DNA from 3 places in the Shinella sp. G-2 genome. Region 2 is predicted to be linked to each of the others. Evidence: riboswitches for the same ligand, from Rfam matches in the RefSeq annotation. Region 2 holds a riboswitch; each other region holds the start of a gene.
The links. A riboswitch is a leader RNA that binds a small molecule or an ion and turns the genes downstream of it on or off. The one in region 2 is predicted to bind thiamine pyrophosphate.
Positions count from the first base shown of each region.

Region 1: linked by a shared signal. The riboswitch ahead of thiB (thiamine ABC transporter substrate binding subunit) and the one ahead of thiD (bifunctional hydroxymethylpyrimidine kinase/phosphomethylpyrimidine kinase) in region 2 are both predicted to bind thiamine pyrophosphate.
Region 3: linked by a shared signal. The riboswitch ahead of thiC (phosphomethylpyrimidine synthase ThiC) and the one ahead of thiD (bifunctional hydroxymethylpyrimidine kinase/phosphomethylpyrimidine kinase) in region 2 are both predicted to bind thiamine pyrophosphate.

Region 1 is NZ_JBBEYH010000008.1:97,376-103,158, reverse strand. Features, by position in the region: gene V8U06_RS15295 (glutamine synthetase family protein) at 1-723, shown strand, start outside; gene V8U06_RS15290 (NAD(P)/FAD-dependent oxidoreductase) at 723-2,027, shown strand; gene V8U06_RS15285 (hypothetical protein) at 2,103-2,279, opposite strand; TPP riboswitch at 2,412-2,524, shown strand; gene thiB (thiamine ABC transporter substrate binding subunit) at 2,564-3,571, shown strand; gene thiP (thiamine/thiamine pyrophosphate ABC transporter permease) at 3,585-5,207, shown strand; gene thiQ (thiamine ABC transporter ATP-binding protein) at 5,200-5,783, shown strand, end outside.
Region 2 is NZ_JBBEYH010000017.1:33,850-39,632, reverse strand. Features, by position in the region: gene V8U06_RS20790 (AraC family transcriptional regulator) at 1-360, shown strand, start outside; gene V8U06_RS20785 (LysE family translocator) at 436-1,050, shown strand; gene thiD (bifunctional hydroxymethylpyrimidine kinase/phosphomethylpyrimidine kinase) at 1,054-1,857, opposite strand; TPP riboswitch at 1,898-1,994, opposite strand; gene V8U06_RS20775 (peptide chain release factor 3) at 2,223-3,803, opposite strand; gene dut (dUTP diphosphatase) at 3,898-4,359, shown strand; gene V8U06_RS20765 (GNAT family N-acetyltransferase) at 4,363-5,244, shown strand; gene V8U06_RS20760 (LysE family translocator) at 5,345-5,783, shown strand, end outside.
Region 3 is NZ_JBBEYH010000012.1:46,482-52,264, forward strand. Features, by position in the region: gene V8U06_RS18070 (Bax inhibitor-1/YccA family protein) at 1-671, shown strand, start outside; TPP riboswitch at 921-1,037, shown strand; gene thiC (phosphomethylpyrimidine synthase ThiC) at 1,128-2,939, shown strand; gene thiO (glycine oxidase ThiO) at 2,942-3,922, shown strand; gene thiS (sulfur carrier protein ThiS) at 3,919-4,116, shown strand; gene V8U06_RS18090 (thiazole synthase) at 4,119-4,892, shown strand; gene V8U06_RS18095 (thiamine phosphate synthase) at 4,889-5,494, shown strand; gene V8U06_RS18100 (amidohydrolase family protein) at 5,495-5,783, opposite strand, start outside.

The sequences.
Region 1 (5,783 bases), on a different contig from region 2:
ATCAACCTGATGCATTCCGACGATCCGTTGAAGGCCGCCGACGACGCGCTGTTCTTCAAGCGCATTATCAAGGGCGTCGCGCGCAAACACGGCTTTGCCGCCACCTTCATGGCCAAGCCCTATGGCATGCGCTCGGGCAGCGGCATGCACATGCATTTCAGCGTGATCGACGAGGACGGCAACAATGTCTTCGACGACGGCACGCCCGAGGGATCGGCCATCATGAAGCATGCCGTGGCCGGCCTGACGCGCGGCATGGCGGAATCGACCCTGCTCTTCGCCCCGCACTACAATTCCTACCGGCGCCTGCGTCCCGATACGCACGCCCCGACCTCGATCTCCTGGGGCTACGAGAACCGCACGGCCGCCATCCGCATCCCCGGCGGCAACAACAAGGCCCGGCGCATCGAGCACCGCGTCGCCGGCGCCGACGCCAATCCCTATCTCGTCATGGCCGGCATTCTCGGTGCCGCCCTCGTCGGCATCCGCAACAAGTGGGAACCGCCGGCACCGGTCTCGGGCCGCGCCTATCTCTCGCAGCTGCCGCGCATTCCCAGTGAATGGGGCTCTGCCGTCACCGCCTTCGAGAACGGTTCGATCGTTTCGGAAATCTTCGATGCGGATCTCCGCTCCATGCTGATCGCCTGCAAGCGGCAGGAAATCGCCGGCTTCGCCGAACAGGTGACCGACTTCGAGTTCAGCGCCTACCTGGAAATCGTCTGATGGACAACAAAGCTTCCTATGCCGGCAACGGCGCCTATCCCGATAGCTACTACGCTGCTTCGCGCAACATCGTCCGCACGCCGAAGGTGCTGGAAGGCGCCGTGACGGCCGACGTCGCCGTGCTCGGCGCCGGCTATTCCGGCCTCTCCACCGCCATCCACCTTGCCGAGAAAGGCTACAAGGTCGTGATGGTCGAAGGTGCCGGCATCGGCTGGGGCGCCTCCGGGCGCAATGGCGGCCAGGTCGTCAACGGCCTCAATGCCAGCCTCGACACGATCAAGCGCCGCTACGGCGATCAGGCTGGCGCCTTCGTCGGCAGTCTGGTGCAGGAAGGCGGCAAGATCATCCGCCGCCTGGTCTCGCAATACGATATCGACTGCGACCTGAAGAACGGCAACATCTACGCCGCCTATACGCCCGCCCACATGAAGGAGCTGGAGCACAAGAAGGCGCTGTGGAAGAGCTACGGCATGGACGACCACCAGATGCTGGACAAGGCGGCCATCCAGAAGCTGGTGAAGACCGATGCCTATATTGGCGGCATGCTGGACACGACCGGCGGCCACATGCATCCGCTCAACCTGACCCTCGGCGAGGCCAAGGCGCTGGAATCGCTCGGCGGCGTGATCTACGAGCAGTCGCCCGTCATCCGCGTCGAGCACGAGGCCGACAAGCCCGTCATCCACACCGCCAAAGGCAGCGTGACGGCGAACACCGCCGTGCTCTGCGGCAACGCTTATCTCGGCCATGTCGTGCCAAAGCTCGTCTCGCGCGTCATGCCGGTTTCGACCCAGATGGTCGCGACCGAGCCGCTCGGCGATCGCGCCGATGCGCTGATCCCGAGCGACATGTGCGTGGAGGACGTGCGCTACATCCTCGACTATTTCCGCCTGTCGGCCGACAAGCGCATGATCTTCGGCGGTGGTACCGTCTACGGTGGCACGGACCCCGCGGATGTACGCGCCAAGATCCGGCCAAATCTCGAAAAGGTCTTCCCGTCGCTGAAGGGCGTGAAGATCGACTATGCCTGGAGCGGCAACTTCGCCCTTTCCTTCTCGCGCGTGCCGCAGATGGGCAAGATCGGCAAGAACACCTATTTCGCCCACGGCTATAGCGGCCATGGCGTCACCGGTTCGCATCTCTTCGGCAAGATCCTCAGCGAAGCGATCCATGGCGACCTGTCGCGCTTCAGCCAGTTCGAGAAGCTCCCCTGGATTCCCTTCCCGGGAGGCCGCATGTTCCGCGCCCAGTATTCCACCATCGGTTCCTGGTGGTACCAGTTCAAGGACGCCTTCGGTCTCTGAGAGGGCCTGTACGCAACATGGAAAAAGCCCGGGTGCCGAGCATCCGGGCTTTTTGCCGTTCAGATGGCCTTACGCTTAATGGCAGACCTTGATGCGCTTGACGACGACATTCCCGTAGTAGTCGTAGGACTTGATCTTCTTGATGAAGCAGGTCGGCTGGTAGTCGTAGCTGTAGTAGCCAGCCTGCGAGGGAGCGGCGAAGGAAAGGGCGGCGACGACGGCGATGGTGGCGGAAACGATGATCTTGCGCATGGGTCTCTCCTGATCTCTTGAAGGATGAGCCTCTCTCATCCGGTGATCAGAAGGTCTCACATTGCCCCTTCCGCCGCTGTTCCAAAGGGAACAGGCCTCTTGCGCGCCGCGCAAAGCGGGATTATGCCTTGCCTTGCTCTAACGGGGTGCTCGCGGGTTTCGACCTGCCGGGCTGAGAGGCGCAACGCCAACCCGAAGAACCTGATCCGGTTAGCACCGGCGGAGGGATTAGACGGCTCATTCCAGCGCCCTATTCCCGTTTGTGACCAGACAAGGAGGCGCTGATGCGCACGGCATTTCTTTCTTCCATCGCGGCGCTTGCCGTATCCCTCGCCTTTCCCGCCTTCGCGCAGGAAAAGACGCTGACCGTCTATACCTATGAAAGCTTCGTCTCCGAATGGGGTCCGGGGCCGAAGGTCAAGGAAAGCTTCGAGAAGACCTGCGGCTGCAAGGTCGAGTGGGTCGGCGTCGCCGACGGCGTGGAGCTCCTGACCCGCCTCAAGCTCGAAGGCGAGGGCACCAAGGCCGACGTCGTGCTCGGCCTCGACACCAATCTCATCGCCGAAGCCAAGGCGACAGGCCTTTTCGAAGCCCATGGCCTCAAGCCGGAAGGCCTGACGGTGCCGGGCGGTTTTTCCGACGATACGTTCCTGCCCTATGACTACGGTCACTTCGCCATCGTCTATGACAGCGAAACGCTGAAGACGCCGCCGGCAAGCCTGAAGGAACTGGTCGAGGGCGATGCTTCCCAGAAGATCGTCATCGAGGATCCGCGCACTTCCACGCCCGGCCTCGGCCTGCTGCTCTGGGTGAAGTCGGTCTATGGCGACAAGTCCGGGGAAGCCTGGGCCAAGCTCAAGGACCGTGTGTTGACCGTCACGCCCGGCTGGTCGGAAGCCTATGGCCTGTTCACCAAGGGCGAAGCGCCGATGGTGCTGTCCTACACGACCTCGCCGGCCTATCACGTCATCGCGGAAAAGACCGAACGCTACAAGGCGGCCGCGTTCTCCGAGGGGCACTATGTCCAGATCGAGGTCGCCGGTCTCACGCGCACTTCCCATGACAAGGACCTTGCCCGCCAGTTCCTGACTTTCATGACGGGGCCGGATTTCCAGTCGATCATCCCGGAAACCAACTGGATGATGCCGGCCGCCAAGACCCGCGACCCGCTGCCGGCCGCCTTCGATGCGCTGGTGAAGCCTGAAAAGACCTTCCTGATGTCGTCGGACGAGGTGGCGGCCAACCGCAAGGCCTGGATCGACGAATGGCTCGGCGCGATGAGCGCCAAGTAACGGGATCGCCGCGATGATCTTCGCTCGTGCCGAGCGGACGGGATTGCGCGTCGCCGGGGGCGTTGCCCTCGGCGGCGTTCTTCTCTTTGTCGGCGCGGCGACGGCTCTCCTGCTTGGCCATGCGGGCGGCAGCGCCGCCCCGCTCTTCGACGCCTATATCGGGCGCGTCGCGCAGTTCACGCTTCTACAGGCGGTGCTTTCGACGCTGCTGTCCCTTTCCCTCGCCATTCCCGTTGCCCGCGCGCTGGCGCGGCAGCGCGCCTTTCCCGGCCGTGTCTGGATCATCCGGCTTTCCGTCGTTCCCCTCGGCCTGCCGGCGCTGGTGGCGGCGCTCGGCGTGATCGAGATCTGGGGGCGGCAGGGCTTCGTCAACGACCTGCTGCGCCTTGCCGGATTGCAGAACCCGGTCAGCGTCTATGGGCTGACGGGCATTCTCATCGCCCATGTCTTCTTCAACCTGCCGCTCGCCGCCCGCTTCCTGCTGGCCGCGCTCGACCGCACTCCACCGGAATACTGGCTCTCCTCCGCCAATCTCGGCATGGGCAGCGGCGCGGTCTTCCGCCTGATCGAATGGCCGGTCATCCGCCGTGTCCTGCCGGGCATTGCCGGCCTCGTCTTCATGCTCTGCGCGACGAGTTTCACCATCGTGCTGACGCTGGGCGGTGGACCGGCGGCGACGACCATCGAGGTCGCCATCTACCAGGCGCTGCGCTTCGATTTCGATCCAGAGCGGGCAGTGCTGCTCGCCTTCCTGCAGATCGCGGTGACGGCAAGCCTTCTCTGGGTCATATCGCTGTTCGATCGGCCGCCGGAGGAGGGCATGACCGCCGGCCGCGCCATTCGCCGCTTCGACGGTCGCCGGCGCCGTCTCGCCGACGGTTTGATCATCCTCGTCTTCACCTTCTTCACGGCCGCGCCGCTCGTTGCGACGCTCCTGTCCGGCCTTGCCGCCGATTTCGGCAAGCTCGCTACCGATCCGCTGCTGCACCGGGCCTTTCTCACCAGCCTTCTCATCTCGCTCGCCTCGGCGAGCCTCAGCCTTGCCATCGCGCTGCCGGTGGTGCTGGTGCCGCGGCTGGCGGAGGCTGGCGATGCCGGCGCCGCAACCCGGCTGATGGGCCGGGCGCTGCCGGCCGTCGGGTCGCTGATCCTGCTCGTGCCGCCGGTCGTCGTGGCGACCGGCTGGTTCCTGGCTCTGCGGGCCTTCGGCGAGACGGGGCGCTTTGCGCCCGCGGTCGTCACCGTGCTCAACGCCCTGATGGCGCTGCCCTTCGTCGTGCGCGTGCTGGAGCCTGCCTATCGCACGCACCTTTCGCGCACTGCGCGCCTTGCGCTCAGTCTCGGCATCACCGGCATCCGGCGCTTCCTGCGGATCGACTGGCCGGCACTGAAGAAACCCTTCCTCACCGCCTTCGCCTTCGCCATGGCCCTGTCGCTCGGCGATCTCGGCGCCGTCGCCATTTTCGGCGCGGATGGTTTCGTCACCCTGCCCTGGCTGCTCTTCTCCCGCATGGCGAGCTATCGCACGGCGGATGCGGCGGGCATCGCGCTGATCCTCGGCGTGTTATGCCTTCTGCTCACGCTGCCCTCGACCGCGCCGGAGCGCACAACCGAAAGACCCGGCCCCGATGCCTGATACCGCCATTCGCCTTGCCGACGTCACCGTGCGCTTTGCGGAAAAGCAGCTTGCCTTCGACTGCACCATTCCGGCCGGAGCGGCGGTTGCCGTCGCCGGCCCCTCGGGCGCGGGCAAGTCGACCCTCTTCAATGTCATCGCGGGCTTTGAAAAGCCGGCAAGCGGCAGTGTCACGCTCTTGGGTGAGGACGTGGCCGGGCGGGACCCGGCGGAACGGCCCGTCTCCATCGTCTTTCAGGACAACAATCTCTTTGCCCATCTTTCCATCGCCGACAATGTCGGGCTCGGTATCGATCCGGGCCTGAAGCTCGATTCCGCCGCGCGGCAACGGGTGTTTGCCGCCCTGGCGCGTGTCGGTCTCGGCGGCTACGAGCGGCGCCTGCCGGGCTCGCTCTCCGGCGGCGAGCGGCAGCGGGTGGCGCTTGCCCGCGCGCTGGTGCGCCGGCGGCCGATCCTGCTCCTGGACGAGCCCTTCGCCGCGCTCGATCCGGCCATGCGCGCGGAAATGGCCGGACTTCTTCTGGAGCTTCGCACTGAGACGAAAAGCACCATGCTCTTCATCACGCACCAGCCGGA
Region 2 (5,783 bases):
GCCGCAGTCCTGCGCGAGCAGAAGCCGCGACGGGAGGGCGTCGCCGCATCCGCCGTCGCGCGCGCCCGGGAACGGCTCGACAGCAGCCCAGCCTCGGCCGTCACGCTGGAGAGCCTTGCCGCCGATTGCGGTCTCGGGCGTTTCCGGCTGCTGCGCGATTTCGCCCGCGCGACGGGTCTCACGCCGCATGCCTACCTGCTGCAACGCCGCACGGAGCTTGCCCGCCGGCTAATTGGCGGCGGCACGCCGCTTGCCGACGCCGCCATCACGGCGGGCTTTGCCGACCAGAGCCACATGACGCGCAACTTCACGCGCCGCTACGGCTATACGCCCGGCGCCTATCTCGCCGCCCTCGTCTGACAGCGCAATTTCGTTCAAGACCCAGGCCCAGCGCGCGGTGTTTCCTGCCGTTCTTTCGGCATCTGGGAACCCGCCATGACACTTGAATTCCTCATCACCTCGCTCGTCGTCATCCTGCTGCCGGGCACCGGCGTGATCTATACGCTGGCGCTCGGCATCAGCGGCGGCTTTCGCGCCGGGCTGCTTGCCGCCTTCGGCTGCACGCTCGGCATCGTCCCGCATATCCTCGCCAGCGTCGTCGGCCTTGCCGCTCTCCTGCATGCCAGCGCGCTCGCCTTCGAGGTGCTGCGCTATATCGGCGTCGCCTATCTGCTCTTCATCGCCTGGAGCCTGCTGCGCGAGAGCAATGCGCTGGACCTCGGCCCCCAGGAGGCGCCGGCGGAAAAGGCGCTGCGCATCGTGCGCAAGGGCATCCTCACCAATATCTTCAATCCGAAGCTCTCGCTGTTCTTCCTGGCCTTCCTCCCGCAATTCGTACCGGCAAGCGCCACCGGCGCAACGGGACAGATGCTCCTCCTCGGCGGCGTCTTCATGCTGCTGACCTTTCTCGTCTTCGCGCTCTATGCCGGGCTCGCGGCGGGCCTGCGCCAGCAGGTGCTGAGCCGGCCGAAGATCATGGTCTGGACGCAGCGCAGCTTTGCCGCCGCACTCGGGCTGATGGGCCTGCGGCTGGCGCTTGCCGATCGCTGACGGTCACGTCCACAGCGCGTGGAAATGGTGGAGCGGCCCGTGGCCGCTGCCGACGGACAGCGCATCGGAGGCCCGCACCGCGCCGGCGACGAAGCGCTTCGCCGCCGCCGCCGCGTCGGCAAGCGGCCGCCCCTTGCCGAGCTCCGCGGCAAGGGCGCTCGACAGCGAGCAGCCGGTGCCATGGGTGTTGCGCGTCAGGACGCGCACGCCCTCGAACCACGAAAGTCCCTCCGGCGTCGCCAGCACGTCCGGGCTTTCGGCGCCCGGCAGATGCCCACCCTTCAGCAGCACCGCCATCGGGCCGAGCGCGAGAAGGCGCCGCGCCTGATCCGCCATGGCCGCGCGGTCGACCGCCTCCGCCTCGCCCAGCAGCACTGCGGCTTCCGGCAGGTTCGGCGTCAGCACCGTCGCAAGCGGCAGCAACCGGCCGACAAGCGCTGCGACCGCCTCCCGCGCCAGAAGCGAGGCGCCGCCCTTGGCCACCATGACGGGATCCAGCACGACGGGCACGCCGCGATGGGGCGACAGGGCATCGGCCACGGCGACGGCGATCTCCGCCGAGGCGATCATGCCGATCTTCACCGCATCGACACGCACGTCGCGAAAGACATCGGCGATCTGCGCGGCAACGAAGGCGGGCGGCACGAGGTGCACGCCGGAAACGCCCTGCGTGTTCTGCGCCGTCAACGCCGTCAGCACGGCCATGCCATAGGTGCCGCAGGCGGCGAAGGTCTTGAGATCGGCCTGGATGCCCGCGCCGCCGGACGGGTCCGAGCCCGCGATCGAAAGACTGTTTGCAATGGCCATCGCGCCTCCTTCGGGCGGAGGCGGCCTTCGGGCAGCGGCGATGCGGCACCCGTGGACTCCCTCCGCCGGCATGATCCGGTTCAGGTTCAAAGGGTGCTTCTCAGCCCGCCTTCCGGCGGACGCCCCTGTCTCGGGATGGTTTTGGCAGATGCGGGGCAGGCTGTCACGTCGAAAGTGGCGGGGGCCAATTCCCGCAAGCGCGCCGGCTCATTCTGCCCGTCGATGCCGGCAAACCGCCGACGCGGCGGCTGCGAGAGAATGGCAGCGCGCCACGCCGTGGCAATCTGGAAACGCGGCACGGTCCCATCCCCCACCTGTGGGGAGAAGGGGGCCGAAGGGCAGAAGGGGGGCAAATGCCCCCGCCGTCACGCCTTGGTGACGTGATATTCCTTGATGGCGACCATCTTGATTGCCGGATAGCGTTCCGCCTCGTAGCGCAGCGAGAAGGCGTCCTGCGCGAGGAAGACCGGGTCGCCATCGAGGTCGCGGGCGATATCGCCGCGGCGCTGGGTGACGAACTTGTCGAGTTCGCCCGCATTGTCGGAGGAAATCCAGCGGCAGACGGAGAAGCGCGACATTTCGAAGGACACGGGCAGGCCGTATTCCGCCGAAAGCCGTTCCTTCAGAACGTCGAGCTGCAGCGCGCCGACGACGCCGACGATGGCGGGCGAACCGTCTTCCGGCGAGAAGAGCTGCACGACGCCCTCTTCCGCCATCTGCTGGAGCGCTTCCTTCAGCTTCTTGGCCTTCATGGCGTCCTCGAGTCGCACGCGGCGCAGGATTTCCGGCGCGAAATTCGGCACGCCTTCGAAGACCAGCGCCTCGCCTTCCGTCAGCGTATCGCCGATGCGCAGCGTGCCATGGTTGGGAATGCCCACCACGTCACCGGCATAGGCCGTATCGGCGAGCTGGCGCTGCGAGGCGAAGAAGAACTGCGGCGCCGAAAGGCCGATGGTCTTGCCGGTGCGAGCAAGGCGCACCTTCATGCCGCGCTCCAGCATGCCGGAGCAGACACGGGCGAAGGCGATGCGGTCGCGGTGGTTCGGGTCCATGTTGGCCTGGATCTTGAAGACGAAGGCCGTCATCCTGTCTTCCGCCGCATGGACCTTGCGGATATCCGCCACCTGGTCGCGCGGCGGCGGCGCGAAGGCGCCGAGCGCGTTGATGAGATCGCGCACACCGAAATTCCTGAGGGCCGAGCCGAAGAAGACCGGCGTCATATGCCCCTCGAGGAAGGCCTCGCGGTCGAATGGCCGGCAGGCCTCGCGCGCCAGTTCCATCTCCTCGATGAAGGCCGCGCGCTCGTTTTCCGGCAGGTGCTTGGCCACTTCCGCGGCGTCGTCGATCTTCGTCGGCTGGACCTGCGTGTCCGAGCCGCGGAAGGTGCGGTCGGAAAGGTGGTAGGAGCCGCAGAAGGTCTTGGAGCGGCCGACCGGCCAGGTGACCGGCGCCGTGTCGAGGGCGAGCTTTTCTTCCACTTCGTCGAGGATCTCGAAGGGATCGCGGCTTTCGCGGTCCATCTTGTTGACGAAGGTGATGATCGGAATGTCGCGCAGGCGGCAGACCTCGAACAGCTTCAGCGTGCGCGGCTCGATACCCTTGGCGGCGTCGATGACCATGACGGCCGCATCCACCGCCGTCAGCGTGCGATAGGTGTCGTCCGCGAAGTCTTCGTGGCCGGGCGTGTCGAGAATGTTGAAGACGTTGCCGTCATACTCGAAGGTCATCACCGAGGTGACGACCGAGATGCCGCGCTCGCGCTCGATCTTCATCCAGTCCGAACGGGTCTGGATGCGATCCTTCTTCGCCTTGACTTCGCCGGCGAGCTGGATGGCGCCGCCGAAGAGCAGCAGCTTTTCGGTGAGCGTGGTTTTACCGGCGTCCGGGTGCGCGATGATCGCGAAGGTGCGGCGGCGGGAGACCGCCTCGGCAAGGGTTTCGGCCATGTTCAAGCAATATCCTGTGAGTTGCCGCGGTCTTTACAGGCTCCGCCCCGAAGATGCAATTGACGGGCGGACAGGCGGTTCGGCTTATGGGCCCATGATCTCCCAGCCCACACTCGCCCTCATCCGCCTCGCCCATGGCGAAGCCATCGCCCTTCCCGCCTACGAGACCGCCGGCGCGGCCGGCATGGACCTGCGCGCCGCCGTTTCCACCGAAGCCCCGCTGACGCTGGCGCCCGGTGCGCGCGCGCTGGTGCCGACCGGCTTCATCTTCGAAATTCCCCACGGCTACGAGGGCCAGATACGGCCCCGCTCCGGCCTTGCCTTCAAGCACGGCATCACCTGCCTCAACACGCCCGGCACCGTCGACAGCGACTATCGCGGCGAGGTGAAGGTGCTGCTGGTCAATCTCGGCGAGGAGCCCTTCGTCATCGAACGCGGCATGCGCATCGCCCAGATGGTCATCGCGCCGGTGACGCAGGTCGCCGTGCAGGAGACGGCAGAGGCCGGCGAGACCACCCGCGGGGCCGGCGGCTTCGGCTCCACCGGCGTGCGCTAAGGCATGCCCGAGCGCAGAGGCCTCACCTTCCGTTCCCGCTATTTCGACGACCCCGCCGCCTGGCGTGCGCTCGCCGGCCTGCTGGAGGCGGTCTTCGACATCGATGTGACCGTGATGGACCGGCTGGGCGGACCGGATCCGTCGAGCGTGCCCTTCGCATGGTTCGATGCGGCCGGCGCCTGCATCGCCAACATCACCGCCTTTTCCCTGCCCCTCGTCGTGGATGGCGCGGTCGTTCAGGCCGCCGGCCTGCAATCGGGCGCGGTACGGCCGGATCATCGCGGGCAGGGTCTCTACCGCGACGTGATGGAAGCGGCGCTTCGCCATTGCGACGACGAGGGCTTTGAAGCCGTCGCGCTGCTCACCGATACGCCCGATCTCTATACCCGCCATGGCTTTCGCCCCGTGGCGCAGTATCGTTTTTCCGGTCCTGCGCCCATGGGCGGTGAGGCGGCACCGACGCGGCGGCTCGACATCGGCAAGGCGGACGACATCGCGGCGGTGACCCGGCTGCTGGACGAACGGCAGCCGGTCTCCGCGCGCTTCGCGCCGCTCCGCCAGCGGGCGATGTTCCTCTTCAACGCGTCCCTGATGCCGGACCTGCGACTGGACCTCGTGGGCGAGGCTGCCGTCGCCTGGAGAATGGAGGAGGAAGGACTTTTCGAACTGCTCGATATTGCCGGCCCGGATCTTCCCAGCCTTGCGGATATCCTCGCGAGCCTGCGGATCGCGCCATCGCGCGTCATCGTGCACTTTGCGCCGGACAGGCTCGGCTGGACGGGCGAGGCCGTTGCCGATGCGGGCGAGATGGTTCTGATGCTGCGGGCGCCGGACGGCCTCCTGCCACAGCATCCTTTCGCCCTGCCACCGATGGCCGAATTCTGAACCATGGAGCACCGGGCCTCCGCCGCCATGCGCCGCGGAGCCCCGGGCATTGCCGCCGAGGATGGACGGGCGTAGAACAAGGCCTTCGAGGAGCCGATCCATGACCCTTGCCGTCCTTCTTGCCTATAGCGGCGCGCTGTTCATTGCCGCCATCATCCCCGGCCCCGGCGTCACGGCCATCGTCGCCCGCGCGCTCGGCTCCGGCTTCCGGCCCACCTTCTTCATGGGACTGGGTCTCATCCTCGGCGACATGGTGTACCTCACCGCCGTCATCCTTGGCCTTGCCTTCATCGCCCAGACCTTCACCACCGCCTTCGCGCTGATCAAGATCGCCGGGGCGCTCTACCTCGTCTACATCGCCTGGAAGCTCTGGACGACGGGCCTGATACCACAGACCATCGAGGCGCAGCGTTCGACCAGCATGACCATGTCCTTCCTCTCCGGCCTCTTCGTGACGCTCGGCAACCCGAAGACCATGCTCTTCTACGTCGCCCTCGTGCCGACGCTGGTCGACCTCGACACGATCGGCCTTCGGGATT
Region 3 (5,783 bases), on a different contig from region 2:
CGGCCGCCCTCTTCGACGAGGGCCTGCGCCAGCACATGCTGCGCATCTACAACTATATGGGCCTCGGCCTCGTCATCACCGGCATCGTCGCCTTCGTCGTCGGCTCGACGCCGGCGCTCTACGTGCCGATCTTCTCCTCGCCGCTGAAGTGGGTGGTGATGCTGGCGCCGCTCGCCTTCGTCTTCTTCTTCTCGTTCAAGATCCAGACGATGTCGGCCAGCGCCGCGCAGATGACCTTCTGGGCCTTCTGCGCCGTCATGGGCCTGTCGCTCGCCTCGGTGTTCCTGGTCTTCACCGGCACGAGCATCGCCCGCACCTTCTTCATCGCCGCCACCATGTTCGGCGCGACGAGCCTCTACGGCTATGTGACGAAGCGTGACCTCGCCAAGTTCGGCTCGTTCCTGATGATGGGCCTGATCGGCGTGATCATCGCCTCGATCGTCAACATCTTCCTGGGCTCCAGCGCCCTGCAGTTCGCGATCTCCGTCATCGGCATCGTCGTCTTCGTCGGCCTTACCGCCTGGGACACGCAGAACATCAAGGAACAGTATGCCGACAACCTCGGCCACGAGTCGCAGCAGAAGATGGCCGTGTTCGGTGCGCTTTCGCTGTATCTGAACTTCGTCAACATCTTCCAGCTTCTCCTGAATTTCACAGGCGAGCGCGAATAGTTCTCCCAACGATTTCAACGGGAACGGCGGGGCAACGCCCCGCCGTTTTCGTTTGCGTCTTCCTTTCCTCCAGCCCGCGTCCTTCCCGCGCTTTGCTCCCGGGAATCTGACCGGCATCCTCCGAGGGCAAGACACACGTGTCAGGCGCGAGAAGAGCGGAACGGACGGCGTTGCGGCGCAATAAAAGGTAAGTTTATGCTTACTTTAAATCTCCCCGTTGACAAATCGCCCGGCAGCGTTTTTGCTTGAGACATTCACCAGGGGGGTCCCGACAAGGGGCTGAGATACTGCTGGCATTCGCAGCGCAGTGACCCGTTGAACCTGATCCAGTTCATACTGGCGTAGGGACGGTGCAAGCGCTGTGGCAGCAATCCGCAACCCGGATTCCGCATCGGCGTCCTTCCATCATTCCGGCTCTAGGACTGGGTCTCCAAACCGCAACTTGGAGCCTCACCGATGAATATTGCCGCCCAGAAAATCACCCCCACCGTCACCACCGGCGCCCTCCCCGCCTCGCGGAAGATCCACATTCCCGGCGAGCAGCATCCGGATATCCGCGTTCCCATGCGCGAGATCGCCCTGCACCCAACCTCCGGCGAACCGCCTGTCACGGTCTACGATGCCTCCGGCCCCTATACCGACCCGGCCCATGTCGTTTCCATCGACGGCGGTCTGCCGCGTCTTCGCGAAAGCTGGGTCGCCGCCCGCGGCGACACGGAAGCCTATGAGGGGCGCCATATCCGTCCGGAGGACAACGGCTTTGCCACCGGTGAGCGGCTGACGCCCGAATTTCCCATCCGCAATCAGCCGCGCCGCGCCACGGGCGGAAGGGCCGTGACCCAGCTCGCCTATGCCCGCGCCGGCATCGTCACACCGGAGATGGAGTTCATCGCCATCCGCGAGAACCTCGGCCGCCAGGCCGCAAAGGAGGCTCTTGTCCGCGACGGCGAAAGCTTCGGCGCACATGTGCCGGACTTCGTCACGCCGGAATTCGTCCGACAGGAGATCGCGAGCGGCCGGGCGATCATTCCGGCCAACATCAACCACCCGGAGGCCGAACCGATGATCATCGGCCGGAACTTCCTGGTGAAGATCAACGCCAATATCGGCAATTCCGCCGTCACCTCCTCCATGGCGGAAGAGGTGGAGAAGATGGTCTGGGCGATCCGCTGGGGCGCCGATACGGTGATGGATCTCTCCACCGGCCGCAACATCCACAACATCCGCGAATGGATCATCCGCAACTCGCCGGTGCCGATCGGCACCGTGCCGCTCTACCAGGCGCTGGAGAAGGTGAACGGCATCGCCGAGGACCTGACCTGGGAGGTTTTCCGCGACACGCTGATCGAGCAGGCCGAACAGGGCGTCGACTATTTCACCATCCATGCCGGCGTGCGGCTGCACTACATCCCCCTCACCGTGAACCGCGTCACCGGCATCGTCTCGCGCGGCGGTTCCATCATGGCCAAGTGGTGTCTGCATCACCACAAGGAGAGCTTCCTCTACGAGCATTTCGAAGAGATCTGCGACATCTGCCGCGCCTATGACGTCTCCTTCTCGCTCGGCGACGGCCTGCGCCCCGGCTCGATCGCCGACGCCAACGACGCCGCGCAGTTCGCCGAACTGGAAACCCTCGGCGAACTGACGCAGATCGCCTGGGCCAGGGATTGCCAGGTGATGATCGAAGGCCCCGGCCACGTGCCGATGCACAAGATCAAAGAGAACATGGACAAGCAGCTTGCGACCTGCGGCGAGGCGCCCTTCTACACGCTCGGGCCGCTGACGACCGACATCGCTCCCGGCTATGACCACATCACCTCGGGCATTGGCGCGGCGATGATCGGATGGTTCGGCACGGCCATGCTCTGCTATGTCACGCCGAAGGAACATCTCGGCCTGCCCGACCGCAACGACGTGAAGGTCGGCGTCATCACCTACAAGATCGCCGCCCATGCCGCCGATCTCGCCAAGGGGCACCCGGCGGCGAAGATCCGCGACGACGCGCTGTCGCGCGCCCGCTTCGAGTTTCGCTGGGAGGACCAGTTCAACCTCTCGCTCGACCCGGAGACGGCCCGCGCCTTCCATGACGAGACGCTGCCCAAGGAAGCGCACAAGGTCGCGCATTTCTGCTCCATGTGCGGTCCGAAATTCTGCTCCATGCGCATCTCGCACGATATCCGCGCCGAAGCGCAGAAGGAGGGGCTGGAAGCGATGGCGGCAAAGTTCCGCGAAGGCGGCGACCTCTACATGCCTTTGGCGGGAGAATGACCATGCGCATCCTCGTCAAGGGCGCCGGCGTCGCCGGCCTTGCCACCGCCTGGCAGCTCTATCGTCACGGCTTCGAGGTGACGGTGGCCGAGCGCGCCGAAAGGGCCGGCCTCGGCGCCTCCGGCTTTGCCGGCGGCATGCTCGCACCGTGGTGCGAGCGGGAAAGCGCGGAAGAACCGGTGCTGGCGCTCGGCCGCCACGCCGCCGACTGGTGGGACGCCGCCTTGCCGGGCGCGGTGCATCGCCGCGGAACGCTGGTCGTCGCCGGCGGCCGTGATGCGGGCGAGCTCGATCGCTTCGCGGCCCGCACCAGCGGCTGGCAATGGCTGGACGAGGCGGCGCTCGCCGCGCTGGAGCCGGACCTGGCCGGCCGCTTCCGCACCGCCCTCTTCTTCCCGCAGGAAGCCCATCTCGATCCGCGGCAGGCACTGTCCGCCTTGGCCGCGGCGCTGGAAGAGGCGCGCATGCCGCTTCTCTTCGGCACGGAAGGCGATGCCCGTCGCCACGACAGGACCATCGACTGCACCGGCGCGGCACAGGTCGGCCGCCTGCCCACGCTTCGCGGCGTGCGCGGCGAGATGCTGATGCTGGAAACGGCGGAGATAAGGCTGTCCCGCCCCGTCCGCCTGCTGCATCCGCGCCACCCGATCTACATCGTGCCGCGCGAAAGCAACCGCTTCATGGTGGGCGCGACCATGATCGAAAGTGGCGATGCCGGCCCCGTCACCGCCCGCTCGCTGATGGAGCTGCTGAACGCCGCCTATGCCTTGCATCCTGCCTTTGGTGAGGCACGACTTACGGAAGTCGGCGCGGGCGTGCGCCCCGCCTATCCCGACAACCTGCCCCGCGTCAGCGAGGAGAACGGCATCCTCCACGTCAACGGTCTCTATCGGCACGGCTTCCTGCTCGCCCCGGCCATGGCGGGCGAAGTGGCGCGCCGGCTGCTTGCCGAACAGCAGCAGCCGCAAAGGAGAGCATCATGACCGTCATCGTCAACGGCGAGGAACAGGAGATTGCCGCGGCGACGCTCGCCGACCTCCTTGCCGCCCTCGACTACGAGGGCGACTGGCTGGCGACCGCCGTCAATGGCGAGCTGGTGCACCGCGAGGATCGCGCCGGCTTCGCGCTTGCCGCGCGCGACCGGGTCGAGATCCTCTCGCCCATGCAGGGAGGCTGAAAATGCTGGAACTCTATGGCGCCTCGGTCAAATCCCGCCTGCTGCTCGGCACCGCGCGCTACCCCTCCCCTTCCGTGCTGGCGGAAGCGGTGCGGCGTTCGAAGACCGAGATCGTCACCGTCTCGCTGCGGCGGGAGACTGCCGGCGGCAAGGCCGGCGGCGCCTTCTTCGACCTCATCGCCGGCCTCGGCGTCCAGGTGCTGCCCAACACCGCCGGCTGCCACAGCGCGAAGGAGGCGGTGCTGACGGCCAGGATGGCGCGCGAGATCTTCCGCACCGACTGGATCAAGCTGGAGGTCATCGGCCATCACGACACGCTGCAGCCCGATGTCTTCGGCCTCGTCGAGGCCGCGCGCATCCTCGGCGAGGAGGGCTTCAAGGTCTTTCCCTATACGACGGACGACCTTGTCGTGGCGGAACGGCTGCTCGAGGCCGGCTGCAGGGTGCTGATGCCCTGGTGCGCGCCGATCGGTTCGGCCATGGGTCCGGTCAATCCGATGGCGCTGCGCGCCTTCCGGGCGCATTTCCCCGATGTGCCGCTGATCGTCGATGCCGGCATCGGCCGACCGTCTCACGCCTGCGCGGTGATGGAATACGGATACGATGCCGTCCTCCTCAATACCGCCGTCGCCGGGGCGGGCGATCCCGCCGCCATGGCCGAGGCCTTCTCCCACGCCATCGAGGCGGGCCGGCTGGCGCGCAATGCCGTGCCGCTCGAGCCGCGCGACATGGCCGTACCCTCCACCCCCGTCATCGGAAAGGCCGTCTTCGCATGAAACTCGACCCGTTCTACCTCATCGTCGACAGCGCCGACTGGATCGATCGTCTCGTTCCCATCGGCGTCCGCCTGGTGCAACTGCGCATGAAGGATCTGCCGGAAGACAGGTTGCGGGCGGAAATCCGCCGGGCGAAGGCCATCTGCGCGGCAGAGGGCTGCCAGCTCATCGTCAACGACTACTGGCGGATCGCCATCGGGGAGGGCTGCGACTTCGTGCATCTCGGGCAGGAGGATCTTGCCGAAGCCGATGTCGGCGCCATCCGTGCCGCCGGCCTGAAGCTTGGCCTTTCCACCCATGACGAGGCGGAACTGGAGGCGGCGCTGGCGGCAGAGCCCGACTACATCGCCCTCGGTCCCGTCTGGCCGACGATCCTGAAGAAGATGAAATGGGCGCCGCAGGGCGCGGAGCGGCTGGCGGCGTGGAAGGCGCGCATCGGCTCCCTGCCCCTCGTCGCCATTGGCGGCCTCAATCCGGATCGCCTGCCCGCCGTCTTCGCAAACGGCGCCGACAGCGCGGCGGTGGTGACGGATATCACGCTGAACGCCGACCCCGAGGCGCGCACGCGCGAATGGATCGCCGAGACAGCGCGCTGGCGGTGATCAGGCCTTTGGGGAAACGGCCCAGAGCCGGGCGGCGTTTTCGGAGAGAACGCGCCGTTTCTCTTCCGGGCTGACACACGACAGCAGCGCATGGGTCGCGCCAAGCCAGGCGGAAAGCCCTCCGCCGAGCGTGCAGACCGGCCAGTCGCTGCCCCAGACCATGCGGGCGAAGCCGAAGCGATCAGCCACATGGGCGAAATAGGGCTTCAGGTCCTCAAGCGTCCAGCTTTCCGTGCCATAGGCAGGAAGCCCCGACAGCTTGACCGTCACATTCGGCCGGCGGGCGATC